Regions from separate parts of the Streptomyces sp. NPDC002730 genome, predicted to be linked through region 1. Evidence: riboswitches for the same ligand, from Rfam matches in the RefSeq annotation. Region 1 holds a riboswitch; each other region holds the start of a gene.

The links. Region 1 has a riboswitch for cyclic di-AMP ahead of ACFYXH_RS10845 (transglycosylase family protein). Riboswitches for the same ligand answer to the same signal wherever they lie in the genome.
Region 2: linked by a shared signal. The riboswitch ahead of ACFYXH_RS01620 (NlpC/P60 family protein) and the one ahead of ACFYXH_RS10845 (transglycosylase family protein) in region 1 are both predicted to bind cyclic di-AMP.
Region 3: linked by a shared signal. The riboswitch ahead of ACFYXH_RS38070 (M23 family metallopeptidase) and the one ahead of ACFYXH_RS10845 (transglycosylase family protein) in region 1 are both predicted to bind cyclic di-AMP.

What each region holds. Positions count from the first base shown of each region.
Region 1 is NZ_JBIAQG010000003.1:566,015-570,182, reverse strand. Features, by position in the region: gene eno (phosphopyruvate hydratase) at 1-569, opposite strand, end outside; gene ACFYXH_RS10845 (transglycosylase family protein) at 894-1,577, opposite strand; cyclic di-AMP (ydaO/yuaA leader) riboswitch at 1,581-1,762, opposite strand; gene ACFYXH_RS10840 (transglycosylase family protein) at 2,029-2,940, opposite strand; gene ACFYXH_RS10835 (cytochrome P450) at 3,119-4,168, opposite strand, start outside.
Region 2 is NZ_JBIAQG010000001.1:313,335-317,502, reverse strand. Features, by position in the region: gene pcrA (DNA helicase PcrA) at 1-448, opposite strand, end outside; cyclic di-AMP (ydaO/yuaA leader) riboswitch at 759-924, shown strand; gene ACFYXH_RS01620 (NlpC/P60 family protein) at 926-2,119, shown strand; gene ACFYXH_RS01615 (hypothetical protein) at 2,266-2,619, opposite strand; gene ACFYXH_RS01610 (NlpC/P60 family protein) at 2,953-4,023, shown strand; gene ACFYXH_RS01605 (GNAT family N-acetyltransferase) at 4,144-4,168, shown strand, end outside.
Region 3 is NZ_JBIAQG010000020.1:76,641-80,808, forward strand. Features, by position in the region: gene ACFYXH_RS38060 (M16 family metallopeptidase) at 1-584, shown strand, start outside; gene ACFYXH_RS38065 (M16 family metallopeptidase) at 602-1,969, shown strand; cyclic di-AMP (ydaO/yuaA leader) riboswitch at 2,184-2,346, shown strand; gene ACFYXH_RS38070 (M23 family metallopeptidase) at 2,359-3,117, shown strand; gene ACFYXH_RS38075 (GntR family transcriptional regulator) at 3,330-4,007, shown strand.

The sequences.
Region 1 (4,168 bases):
GTGTGGTAGACCTCGGCGCCCCAGCGCAGGGCCTCGGAGAAGGACTCGGCGCCGATCGGCGCGATCATGAACTCCTGGATGTCCACGTTGGAGTCGGCGTGCGAGCCGCCGTTCAGGATGTTCATCATCGGAACGGGCAGCAGGTGCGCGTTCGGGCCACCGAGGTAGCGGAAGAGCGGCAGGTCGGAGGCCTCGGAGGCGGCGTGCGCGACGGCGAGGGAGACGCCGAGGATGGCGTTGGCGCCGAGGGAGGACTTGTCCGGAGTGGCGTCCAGGTCGAACATCGCCTGGTCGATCAGGCGCTGCTCGGTGGCGTCGTAGCCGACGAGCTCCGGGCCGATCTGCTCGATGACGGCGAGGACGGCCTTCTCGACGCCCTTGCCCTGGTAGCGGTTCTGGTCACCGTCGCGGAGCTCAAGAGCCTCGAACGCACCGGTGGAGGCGCCGGACGGAACAGCAGCACGGCCCGTGCTGCCGTCGTCGAGGCCAACCTCGACCTCGACCGTGGGGTTGCCTCGGGAGTCCAGGATTTCCCGGGCTACGACGACGTCGATGGACGGCACGAGCATCTCCTTCTGGGATGTGACGCGAGAAGTGCAGGGTCTCTTGGCCTTGCGACATGAGCCTAACCGGCTCCACGGCATCGGCCAGCCGTTGCCCGCCCGCTGGGACGAAAAACGCCCCGAAGACTCGCGGCCCAGGACAAACAGCACGTGAACTACCTGCGGGTAACGCCACGAGGGCCCGACAGGGACCGGTAACGACGGGTAGCGACCGGGACAGACAGAGCCCCGGCCCAGCGCGTACGGGGGGGGGAGACGCGCCGGACCGGGGGGTCTGGGACCCGGGGTCAGCTCAGGTGGAGCTGCACCGGGGGTCTGGGACCCGGGGGGTCAGCTCAGGTGGAGCTGCTGGCCCGGGAAGATCACATCGGAGTCCTTGACGATGTCCTTGTTGAGGTCGAACAGCTTCTGCCAGCCGCCCTTGACCTTCTTGGCCTCGGCGATCGTGCCGAGGGTGTCGCCGGCCTTGACCTTGTACTCGCCGTCGCCCTTCTTGAAGCCCTTGGCGGCGGGCGCGGACTTCGCCGGGGCGGCGGGGCGCTCGGAGCGCGTGGTGGGAGCCTCGGCGCGCTTCGGGGCGGGCTTCGGGGCAGGCTGCGCCTGCTGCGTGGTGCCGGAGCCACCGTTGTAGGCGGCGTTGGACAGGCCGACGCCGCAGTTCGGCCAGGCACCCTTGCCCTGGCCGGCCAGGACCTTCTCGGCGACCGCTATCTGCTGGGACTTGGAGGCCTGGTCGGCGGAGGAGGCGTACGCCGTGCCGCCGTACGCGGCCCAGGTGGAGGCCGAGAACTGCAGGCCGCCGTAGAAGCCGTTGCCGGTGTTGATGGACCAGTTGCCACCGGCCTCGCACTGGGCGACCTTGTCCCATTCGGAGGCGGTCGCGGCGGAGGCCGAGGTGGCGCCCATCAGCGGGGCGGCGACGACGGCACCGGTGACACCGGCGAGCGCGGCGATGCGGGCAGTCCGATCAAGAACAGTCGGGCGGCGGTGCTTGTTCTTGCTGGAAAACAGCATGGAACGTCTCCTCACCGACGCCTACGAGGTGAGCTGTCGGGTTCGGGCCAAGTGAGTTGCCCGGCCGCGCGTCCTGCGCGCGGCTTCACCCCAAGCCGGTCCGTCGGCCGTTGCGAACTGCTCTCAACGGCCGGGCCCGGCGCTTACCTTGGGTCCCCCGCTCCTGCCTTCGGCGCTCTGTGCGAACGACTAGTCCCCCCGACCGGCGGCAGGATTCGGCGTGACGGTCAGTGGTGCCCGCGGTGGCGAGCGGTTCAGACCGTAGACACAGCTCTCCCCGATATCCAAAGATGAACATCGGGGAGAAATCGCCCATTTCACTGCTCAGGGAACTCTCGTTTCCGCAGGTGAGAAGCGGAACAACCGGACCCGAGGGGCGAGATATGCCAGTTGGGACAAAGAGACCCATGTCTCAGTTGTACAAACTCGGACATACGTTGGCGAACTGCCGCTACTTCACGTCCAGATCGAGGCTCTGGCCAGGGAGGATGAGATCGGGATCGGCGCCGACCGTCTCGCGGTTCGCCTCATAGATCGCGGACCAGCCACCGGTCAGCTTCTGCTCGTCGGCGATGGCCCACAGGCTGTCGCCGGGGCGGACGGTGTACTCGCCGGGCAGGGCGTCCGCTTTGTCGGTGTTGCCGGTCTTGTCGACCTCGTCACGTGTCGCACCGTCACCTCGCGAGGCATGGCGGGCATCTTCGCGTGGATTGTCCGTATTGCCCGGCTCGGTCTCCTCCGGGGCGCCACGGTGCTTGCCGGTGCCGCTGTCGGCGTCGGCGTCCTGCCCCGCACCCGGGTTCGCCGACCCGGACGGCTGGGTCGACGCCTTGGGGCTCGCCGGCGCGGAGGAGTCCGCGGACGGCTCGGCGGACGGCTCGGCGGACCCGGAGGTCCCGGCGGAGGGCTCCGCGGACGCGGCCGGCGGTGCGGGGGTGCTCTGCCCCGGCGACGGCATGGCGCCCGGGTCGACGCCGGTCGCGGCGCCGTCGTTCGTCAGCCCCGACAGCAGCGAACAGGTGGCCCACGCCTGGGGACCCTGCGCGTCGAGGACCTTCTCCGCGACCGCGATCTGCTGGGAGCGGCTCGCGAGGTCGGCGGTGGGCGCGTACGCCGTACCGCCGAAGTCCTGCCAGGTCTCCTGCGAGAGCTGCAGACCGCCGTAGAACCCGTTGCCGAGGTCGGCGCTCCACATGCCGCCGCTCTCGCACTCCGCGACGCGGTCCCACGTGGAGGCGTCGGCGGCGGAGGCCGATCCGGCGCCGAGCAGCGGGATGGCGATGGCCGATCCAGTCACCCCTGCCGCGACGACGATGGCCGGAGCCTGGCGGGGTCGGCGGTGTCGTCCGTTCCCGGAGCGCATGCGGTTGCCTTTCGCGTGACTACAGACGTGACTACAGCCATGGCTGCGGACCTGACCACAGGCCTGACCACAGATGTGACTGGTGGGACGACGGTGAAGGTAGCCGCATTCGAACGCGGGTCACAAGTCGATGCAGCGGAGATCACGTGAAAGTCACAGTCTTGACGCTCCGTCAGATCTATCGAGGTGTGAACTCAACGGGCAGAGTGCGCAATCCACGCATAATGAGCCCCCCGCGCCACCGCAAATCGGCCGGATCTCCCGCAAGCCGCAAGTCGGGCATCCTGCGGAGCAGCGTCGCCAGCGCCGTCTGCCCCTCCAGCCGGGCGAGCGGCGCACCGAGGCAGTAGTGGATGCCGTGCCCGTACCCGAGATGCTGGTTGTCGCGCCGGGAGAGGTCGAGAATGTCCGGGTCCGTGAACCGCTCCGGGTCCCGGTCGGCCGCGGCGAGTACGACGAGTACGGGATCGCCGGCGGCGATGTCCTGTCCGCCGAGGCTGAGCGGCTGCGTGGCGAACCGCCAGGTCGCGAGCTCCACCGGCCCGTCGTACCGCAGCAGTTCCTCGACACCTGTCGCGAGCAGCTCGCTCTCCCCGGCCGCGAGGGAGGCCTGGAGCCGCTCCCGCTGCGCCGGGTTGCGCAGCAGCGCGTACACGCCGTTGCCGATGAGATTGACCGTCGTCTCGAAGCCCGCGAAGAGAAGAATGAAGGCCATCGCGGCGGCCTCGTTCTCGGTGAGGTGCTCGCCGTGGTCACTGGCGCGGATGAGGCCCGAGATGAGGTCGTCGCCCGGATCTTCCCTTTTGCGGTGGATGAGTTCGGCGAGATAGCCACGCATCTTCTTCACAGAACGAGCGACACCGCCACGCGGACCGCCGCCGTGCCGGATCATCATGCCCGCCCAGTCGCGGAAGTCGTCCTGGTCCTCGCGCGGGACTCCGAGCATGTCGCAGATGGCGTAGATGGGGAGTGGGAACGCGAACTCATGAATGAGGTCCGCCTCCCCCTTCTCCGTGCTGTGCTGATTCTCGAAGATGGTGTCAATGAGACGGTCCGTCAACTCCTGCACCCGCGGCGCGAATTCGGCGACCCGGCGCGGAGTGAACGCCTTCGACACCAGCCGCCGCAACCGGGTGTGGTCGGGCGGGTCGATGTTCAGCAGATGCGTCATCAGCTCGGCCTTGCGCTCGCCCGGGATCCCCGTCTTCCCCTTGGCGTGCGCAGGCTC
Region 2 (4,168 bases), on a different contig from region 1:
GGAAGGTCATGACCCACATGGCGTTTGCGCGCGGCCCGACGAGCTGCTCGACGCGGTCCTTCATCTCGCCGGCGGCCTTGTTGGTGAAGGTGATCGCCAGTATCTGGCCGGGGTGCACGCTGCGGGTCCCCAGCAGATGCGCGATCCGGTGGGTCAGCACCCGGGTCTTGCCGGACCCGGCGCCGGCCACGATGAGCAGCGGCGACCCGGTGTGCACAACGGCGGCACGCTGCTGCTCGTTCAGCCCCTCGAGCAGGGCGGCGGGGTCCACGACGGTGCGCGGGGCGCCGTCGCGGTAGTACGGGTCCCTGGCCGGAGGCACGTCAAATGCACCCTGGAAGAGATCGTCCGGGATCTCCTCCGGGGCCGAGTCCTCGGGCGGTGGCGGGTGCTGCTCCGCGCTGGGCTGGAGGTCCGCCAGGAAGCTGTCGTCAAAGAGGCTGCTCATCGCTCTACGAGTCTAGGCCGCCGCACTGACAGCCCGCGGCCGCATTGCGATACGACTCCGAGAGCGGCTCCGGCACGACTCGGGCAGCGACTCGGGTGACGAGACCGACGACGAGCCCGACGACGCTACGCGATCAGGCCGCTCCGCTGCGCTGTCACGCGGCACCGGCCCGTGAGCGACTCCTCACTCAGCCGCGAAGGTCACGAAAATGTATCGGACATATCGAACATCAACCTTCACAGCAACCACACGAGTTGGCTAGCGTGCTCGATCAGGCGGCCCGTACCCCCCTGGCGACTCGCGCCGAATCGGGCGGCCTGCGCCGAATTCGAGCTCTCTTCACGGGAGTTCGGAGCCGGGGACCCACCATGCACAACCTGGGGTGAATCGGACCGTTCCCCCCTCGGTCCGTAGGGCGACCTTCCGTTCCGCCCGAACCCGACAGCTAACCCGGTAGGCGGTCCACGGAAGAAGGAGATGCCGGCCTTGGCGTCGCATCGCAAACCGCGTACCCGTACCGGAATTGCCGGAATGGCAGGACTACGCACCAACTCCCCCGCCGTCGGGTTCACGACGGCTGCCCTCGCCTCCGTCACCCTGCTGTCCACGCAGAGCGCCAACGCCGCGCCCACCGAGCCGAAGCCCTCCGTCGAAGAGGTGCAGAAGAAGGTCGACGACCTGTACCGGCAGGCCGGCACCGCGACCGAGAAGTACAACAAGGCCAAGGAATCCACCGACGAGAAGCGGCGCGAGGTCGACCAGCTGCTCGACGACGCCGCGAAGCGCACGGACAAGCTGAACGAGTCCCGGCGCACGCTCGGCAACTACGCGGCCGCGCAGTACCGCACGGGCGCGGTCACCCCGACCGCCGCCCTGCTGCTCGCGGACAGCCCGCAGGCGTACTTCGACCAGACACAGCTGATGGACCGGATGACCGACCGTCAGCGCACCGTCATCGACGACTACGAGACCCAGCGGGCCGCAGCCGCCAAGCAACGCGCGGAGGCGACGAAGAGCCTCGAGTCGCTCACGGACTCCCAGAAGGCGCTGCGCACCAGCAAGCAGGAAGTCCAGGCGAAGCTGAGCGAGGCGCGTTCGCTGCTGTCGAAGCTGACCGCCGAGGAGAAGGCGCGGCTCGCGGCGATCGAGCGCGAGAAGGAGGAAGTGGCGCGCCGCAAGGCCGAGGCCAAGGCCAAGGAGGAGGCGAAGGCCCGGGCCGACGCGGAGGCGGAGCGCAAGCGCCGGGAGCAGGCGCAGCAGCCGGGCGGCGACACCAGCACAGGTACGGGTACAGGCACCGGCTCCAGCGGTGGTGCGTACGCGGCCAAGGCCGACAAGGTCCTCTCGTTCGCCCGCTCGCAGATGGGCAAGCCGTACGTCTGGGGCGCCACGGGGCCGAGCTCGTACGACTGCTCGGGACTGACCCAGGCCGCCTGGAAGGCGGCCGGCGTGGATCTGCCGCGCACCACCTGGGACCAGGTGAAGGTCGGCAAGCGGATCGCGACACAGGATCTGCTCCCGGGCGACCTGGTCTTCTTCTACGACGACATCAGCCACGTCGGCATCTACATCGGCGACGGCAAGATGATCCACGCGCCCAAGCCCGGCGCGAACGTCCGCGAGGAGTCGATCTACTACATGCCGATCTACGGCAGCGTGCGTCCGGCATAGCGGAACAACTGGCACAGCGAACAAGGGGAACGCCCGGACCCGACCGCGCCCGGGCGTTCCCAGCACGGAAGGCCACGTACGGAAGACCACGTACGGAAGACGTGCCACGTACGGAGAACGCCGCTCTCACATCGGGAGCGGCGTTCTCACGTCCAGAGCGTGGCGATGAAGATGTTCGCGACCGTCAGTCCGCCCACCGCCCCGAACAGCGCCTTCTCCACCTTCTCCTCGTCCCGCTTCACATACACCAGGCCCAGGATCACGATCAGCACCGCCAGCTTGATGCCGATCTTGAGGTTGTTCACCGCCTGGTCGTCCGCCTGGTTGAGGCCCACCAGCGCCACGCCCGTGACCAGCATCGTCAGCGCGCCGTGCAGCATCGCCGGAATGAAGCGTGCCTCTCCCGCGCCCATCGCCTTCATCTGAGTGAGGAAGCCGCCGAGCAGCGACGCGATGCCGATGATGTGCAGGGCGACGAAGACATTGATGAGTACGTCCATGAGGCGGAGCCTAGCCGCCCCCATACCACCGCTCTCCGGGCAGGTGGGCCTCGTTCGCCTCATCGGTCACTCCGGTACGGAATTGCGGTCCGGCACCATGGGCAGGGCTCTCACAAGGCGCACCCTCATGTCCACCTTTGGCCAACATCGGTCCTTACGCCTCTTTCCCGTGACCCCCAGGTTTAGCGTCCTCCCTCAGGTGACCGACTCCCCACCGCCGCCGAGTTCCCGGGCGGCCGTCAGTCACCACCGCCGAGAGATCCGGCGGCGGGCCGCTCCCCCTGTGCGGTCCGCCGTCGGACTCCGACTCGGACCGGCAGGGAACGGAAGGACGTGGACGCCCTCGTGGCAGCGCACCGGAAACCCAAGCAGCATCCGCTCACCGGGCCCGCCGCCCGTACCGCCGCCACTCTCGCGCTCGCCGGCGCAGCGACCGCCACCGCATTCGAAGGCGCCGGGCACGCCGAGCCCCGCCTCAGCCCCGCACAGATCAAGGCCAAGGTCGACAAGCTGTACCAGGAGGCGGAGGCCGCCACCGAGAAGTACAACGAGGCCAAGGAGCAGACCGCCAGAGCGCGCGAGTCACTGGACTCGCTGCGCGACGAGGCCGGGCGCCGGACCCAGCGGCTCAACACCTCACGGAACGCGCTCGGTTCGATCGCCACCGCCCAGTACCGCGCCGGCGGTATCGACCCCGGCCTGCAGCTCGCGCTCACTTCCGACCCCGACCAGTATCTGGAGCGCGCCGCGCTCGCCGAGCGGGTCGGCGAGCGGCACGCGGACGCGATCACCGGCGTACACCAACAGCTGGTGGAGATCGCGCGGTTGAAGGCGCGGGCCGACGAGCGGATGAGAGCTCTCGAGGCCCGGCAGACCGAGTTGGCGAAGCACAAGTCCACCGTCCGGGAGAAGCTCGCCGCCGCCGAGCGTCTGCTGACCCGGATGACCGCCGAGCAGCGCGCGGCGTACAACTCCGCCTACGGCGGTACGGGCGGAGCGACGGATGCCCGCGCCGACCGCTCCGCCGTCCCGCGCGGCTCGCTCCGGGCCCCCAATTCCCGTGCCGCACAAGCCGTCGCGTACGCGTACGGAGCACTCGGCAAGCCCTACGTATGGGGTGCGACGGGCCCGGGTTCGTACGACTGCTCCGGTCTCACACAGGCCGCCTGGCGCTCCGCCGGCGTCTCGCTGCCCCGCACCACCTACACCCAGATCAACACCGGCGAACGCGTGTCCCTCTCTCAACTCGCCCCTGGCGACCTGGTGTTCTTCTACTCAGGCATCTCCCATGTCGGCCTCTACATCGGCGGCGGCCAGATGATCCACGCACCCCGTCCGGGCGCCCCCGTCCGCGTCGCGCCCATCGACCAGATGCCCTTCGCGGGTGCCGCCCGCCCCGTGTAGCCGCCGCAGAGCCCGCGCCACCGGAGGGACCGCGAGCCGCTCGCAAACCGGTTGCCCGGCCGCGCACGGAAGTGACACCATCCCCGGCGTCCCAAGATCCCGATCGCGGCAGGAGCCCCCGTGGACGTCGATGTCCAGAACTACG
Region 3 (4,168 bases), on a different contig from region 1:
CCCGGGCGCTGATGGCCGCCTACCGCCTGCCGCACGACGGCACGCGCGAGTGCGACGCCGCTGACCTGGCGCTCACCGTCCTCGGTGGCGGTGAGTCCTCGCGGCTGCACAACCGCCTGGTGCGCCGTGACCAGACGGCCGTCGCGGCCGGCTTCGGTCTGCTGCGGCTGGCCGGCGCCCCTTCGCTGGGCTGGCTGGACGTCAAGACCTCCGGCGGTGTCGAGGTGCCGCAGATCGAGGCCGCGGTCGACGAGGAGCTGGCGCGGTTCGCCGCGGAGGGTCCCACGCCCGAGGAGATGGAGCGGGCGCAGGCCCAGTTGGAGCGCGAGTGGCTGGACCGGCTCGGCACGGTCGCCGGCCGCGCCGACGAACTGTGCCGGTACGCCGTGCTGTTCGGCGACCCGCAGCTGGCGCTGACCGCCGTGCAGCGGGTGCTGGACGTCACCGCCGCAGAGGTGCAGGCGGTCGCCAAGGCCCGGCTGCGCCCGGACAACAGGGCGGTGCTGGTCTACGAGCCCCTCTCCGCGGACAACGGCGACAGCGACAGCGACGAGAACGACGAGCGCGAAGGGGCGGACCAGTGAGCGACGCTGCCGTGACCATGGAGTTCCACCCGCAGCCGAAGGCCGGCGCCGCCCGCCCCTGGGCGTTCCCGGCCCCCGAGCGCGGCACGCTGGACAACGGCCTCACCGTGCTGCGCTGCCATCGCCCCGGCCAGCAGGTGGTGGCCGTCGAGATCTGCCTCGACGCCCCGCTGGACGCCGAGCCGGAGGGCATCGACGGCGTTGCCACGATCATGGCGCGCGCCTTGTCGGAAGGCACCGACAAGCACACCGCCGAGGAGTTCGCCGCCGAGCTGGAGCGCTGCGGCGCCACCCTCGACGCGCACGCCGACCACCCGGGAGTCCGCGTCTCCCTGGAGGTCCCGGTCTCCCGGCTGCCGAAGGCGCTCGGCCTGCTCGCCGAGGCGCTGCGCGCGCCGGCCTTCGCCGACAACGAGGTGGAGCGGCTGGTACGCAACCGGCTGGACGAGATCCCGCACGAGACGGCCAACCCGGCCCGCCGTGCGGCCAAGGAGCTCTCCAAGGAGCTCTTCCCGGCCTCCCTGCGTATGTCGCGCCCCCGCCAGGGCACGGAGGAGACGGTCGCCCGTATCGACTCCGCGGCCGTACGGGCCTTCTACGAGGCGCATGTCCGGCCCGCCACCGCCACCGCGGTGATCGTCGGCGACCTCACGGACGTCGATCTGGACGCCGTGCTCGCCGACTCACTCGGCCCCTGGAAGGGCGACAGCGCCGAGCCCCGTCCCGTACCGCCGATCACCGCCGACGAAACCGGCCGTGTGATCATCGTGGACCGTCCCGGCGCCGTCCAGACGCAGCTGCTGATCGGCCGCATCGGCCCGGATCGCCACGACCGCGTCTGGCCGGCCCAGGTGCTCGGGGCGTACTGCCTGGGTGGCACTCTCACCTCGCGCCTTGACCGCGTGCTGCGCGAGGAGAAGGGCTACACCTACGGCGTACGGGCCTTCGGCCAGGTGCTGCGCTCCGCTCCCGACGGGTCGGGCGCCGCGATGCTCGCCATCAGCGGCTCCGTGGACACCCCGAACACCGGACCCGCGCTGGACGACCTCTGGAAGGTGCTGCGTACGCTCGCGGCCGAAGGTCTGACCGACGCCGAGCGCGATGTCGCCGTGCAGAACCTGGTGGGTGTCGCCCCGCTGAAGTTCGAGACGGCCGCCTCCGTCGCGGGCACGCTCGCCGACCAGGTCGAGCAGTTCCTCCCGGACGACTACCAGGCGCAGTTGTACGTACGCCTGGCCGAGACCGGCACCGTCGAGGCGACGGCCGCGGCCGTCAGCGCCTTCCCGGTGGACCGTCTTGTCACGGTGCTCGTCGGCGACGCCTCGCAGATCGAGGAGCCGGTCAAGGCGCTCGGCATCGGCGAAGTGACGGTTGTCACAGGCTGATTGAGGATATCCGGCAGACAGCTCAAAACGGGCAAGCGGAACCCCGGCGTCCCTCGTGATGCCGGGGTTCCGCCTTATGCCCGTTTTGTTGGAGAGGTTGCCTGTCTGCCCTGTGGCGTGCGCTACAAAAGGGCCTGTCTGTTTGGCGATTGAAAGACGGCCCGCCTAGCGTCGGTCCGGCTGTCCGCCAGTAGCCCGCCGCATCCGCGGCATCGGACAGTCATCGCCGAGTCCCCGTCTGGCGCGAGCCTGGGGAGCCGGGGACCCACTCAGTCCCTGGGGTGAATCGGGCGCCTTCGCACCTGCGGAGGGGCCCGTAGGAGACCTTCCTGCTCCGAACCCGTCAGCTAACCCGGTAGGCGAGAAGGAAGGAAAGGATCAGCCACTTCATGGCGTTCACCCGTGCCACCGGGAAGCACCGTGCCCCGAGCCGCATGACGCGCAAGAGGGCGAACATCGCCGGCGTCGCGGCTCTCGCCACCACCGGCGTCATCGGAACCCTCGCTTCCCCGGCACTTGCCGCCGAGACCGGCGCGACCACCGTCGAGGACACCGGCCTGACCCAGATCGTGGCCGCCGACTCCCTCGCCGACCAGATCGCCGACCAGGCCGCCGCGCAGAAGCAGGAGGCCGCCGAGGCCGAGGCGAAGGCCGAGGCGAAGCGCAAGGCCGAGGCCCGCGCCAAGGAGGCCCGCCAGGCCAAGGAGCGCGCCGCCCGGGAGGCCGAGCGCAAGCGCCTCAACTCCTTCGTGGCGCCGATATCCCACTCGTACGTGTCCACGGGCTACAAGACCGGAGGCTCCATCTGGTCCTCCGGCAGCCACACCGGCATCGACTTCCACGCCGCGTCCGGCAGCACCGTGCACGCGGTCGGCTCCGGCACCGTCGTCGAGGCCGGCTGGGGCGGCGCATACGGCAACAACATCGTGATCAAGATGAACGACGGCTCGTACACGCAGTACGGCCACCTCTCGTCCATCAGCGTCTCGGTAGGCCAGTCGGTGACCCCGGGCCAGCAGATCGGCCACTCCGGCTCGACCGGCAACACCACTGGTCCGCACCTCCACTTCGAGGCTCGCACCAGCCCCGAGTACGGCTCCGACATGGACCCGGTCGCGTACCTGCGCGCGCACGGCGTCAACGTCTGATCCGACGACGGGGCCGATGCCCGGTCCCGCGTGCTTCCCGACGGCCCCGGCTCACCGCCGGGGCCTTCGGTGTTTGCCGCCCCGCCGGAGTTCTGGCCAAAAGATATCCATGGATTCCGGTCTCCCATCGGAAAATCCCGCCCACTGCAATAGAGTCACCGAACAGACGTCAATCGGCTGCGTTTCGCGCGGATTAAAGCGGAGGTTCGGTCATGCGCATTCCCGCGCACTCGGTATGCACGGCGATCCGCGACGACATCGTCTCCGGTGTATTCGAGCGCGGCAGCCGGCTCACCGAGGAGCAGCTGGCACGCCGCTACGGCGTCTCCCGGGTCCCGGTGCGCGAGGCCCTGCGCACGCTGGAGTCCGAGGGCTTCGTCACCACCCGCCGCCACGCCGGCGCCTGTGTCGCCGAGCCCACCGAGCAGGAGGCCGCCGACCTTCTGGAGATCCGGATGCTGCTGGAGCCCATGAGTGCGGCGCGCGCCGCCCAGCGCCGCACCGAGGCACATCTCAAGGTGCTGCGTGGCCTGGTCAGACTGGGGCAGGAGCGGGCCCGCCGTGGTCAGGGTGAGGATCTGCGTTCACTGGGTGGTTGGTTCCACGAGACGCTCGCCCAGGCCTCCGGCAGTCCGGGGTTGATCGCTCTGCTCACCCAGCTGCGGCACAAGATCGCCTGGATGTACGCCGTCGAGCAGCCCGCCAAGCCCGTCGAGTCCTGGATCGAGCACGGCGCGATCGTGGACGCGGTGGCGCGAGGCGACGCGGAACGGGCGCGGGCGCTGACGGCCTTGCACACCGAACGGGCTGCCGCCGCGCACCGGCTGCGCCGCCCCGAGCGGGTGAGGACTTCGCAACATGCCGTAAACATCGCAAGCGCCCGCCATTAACAGGTGCACCGTATACAAAGGGTAGATATTCGCGGGGCCTCTTTTCTGCTGCCCGCATTCAAAGCGCCGGGGCCGAAAGCCGCGTCCATGAAAGCTGTGTCCAGGAAAGCCGCGTCCAGAAAAGACGAAGCCGCGATGTCCGAGAATTCGGGACACCGCGG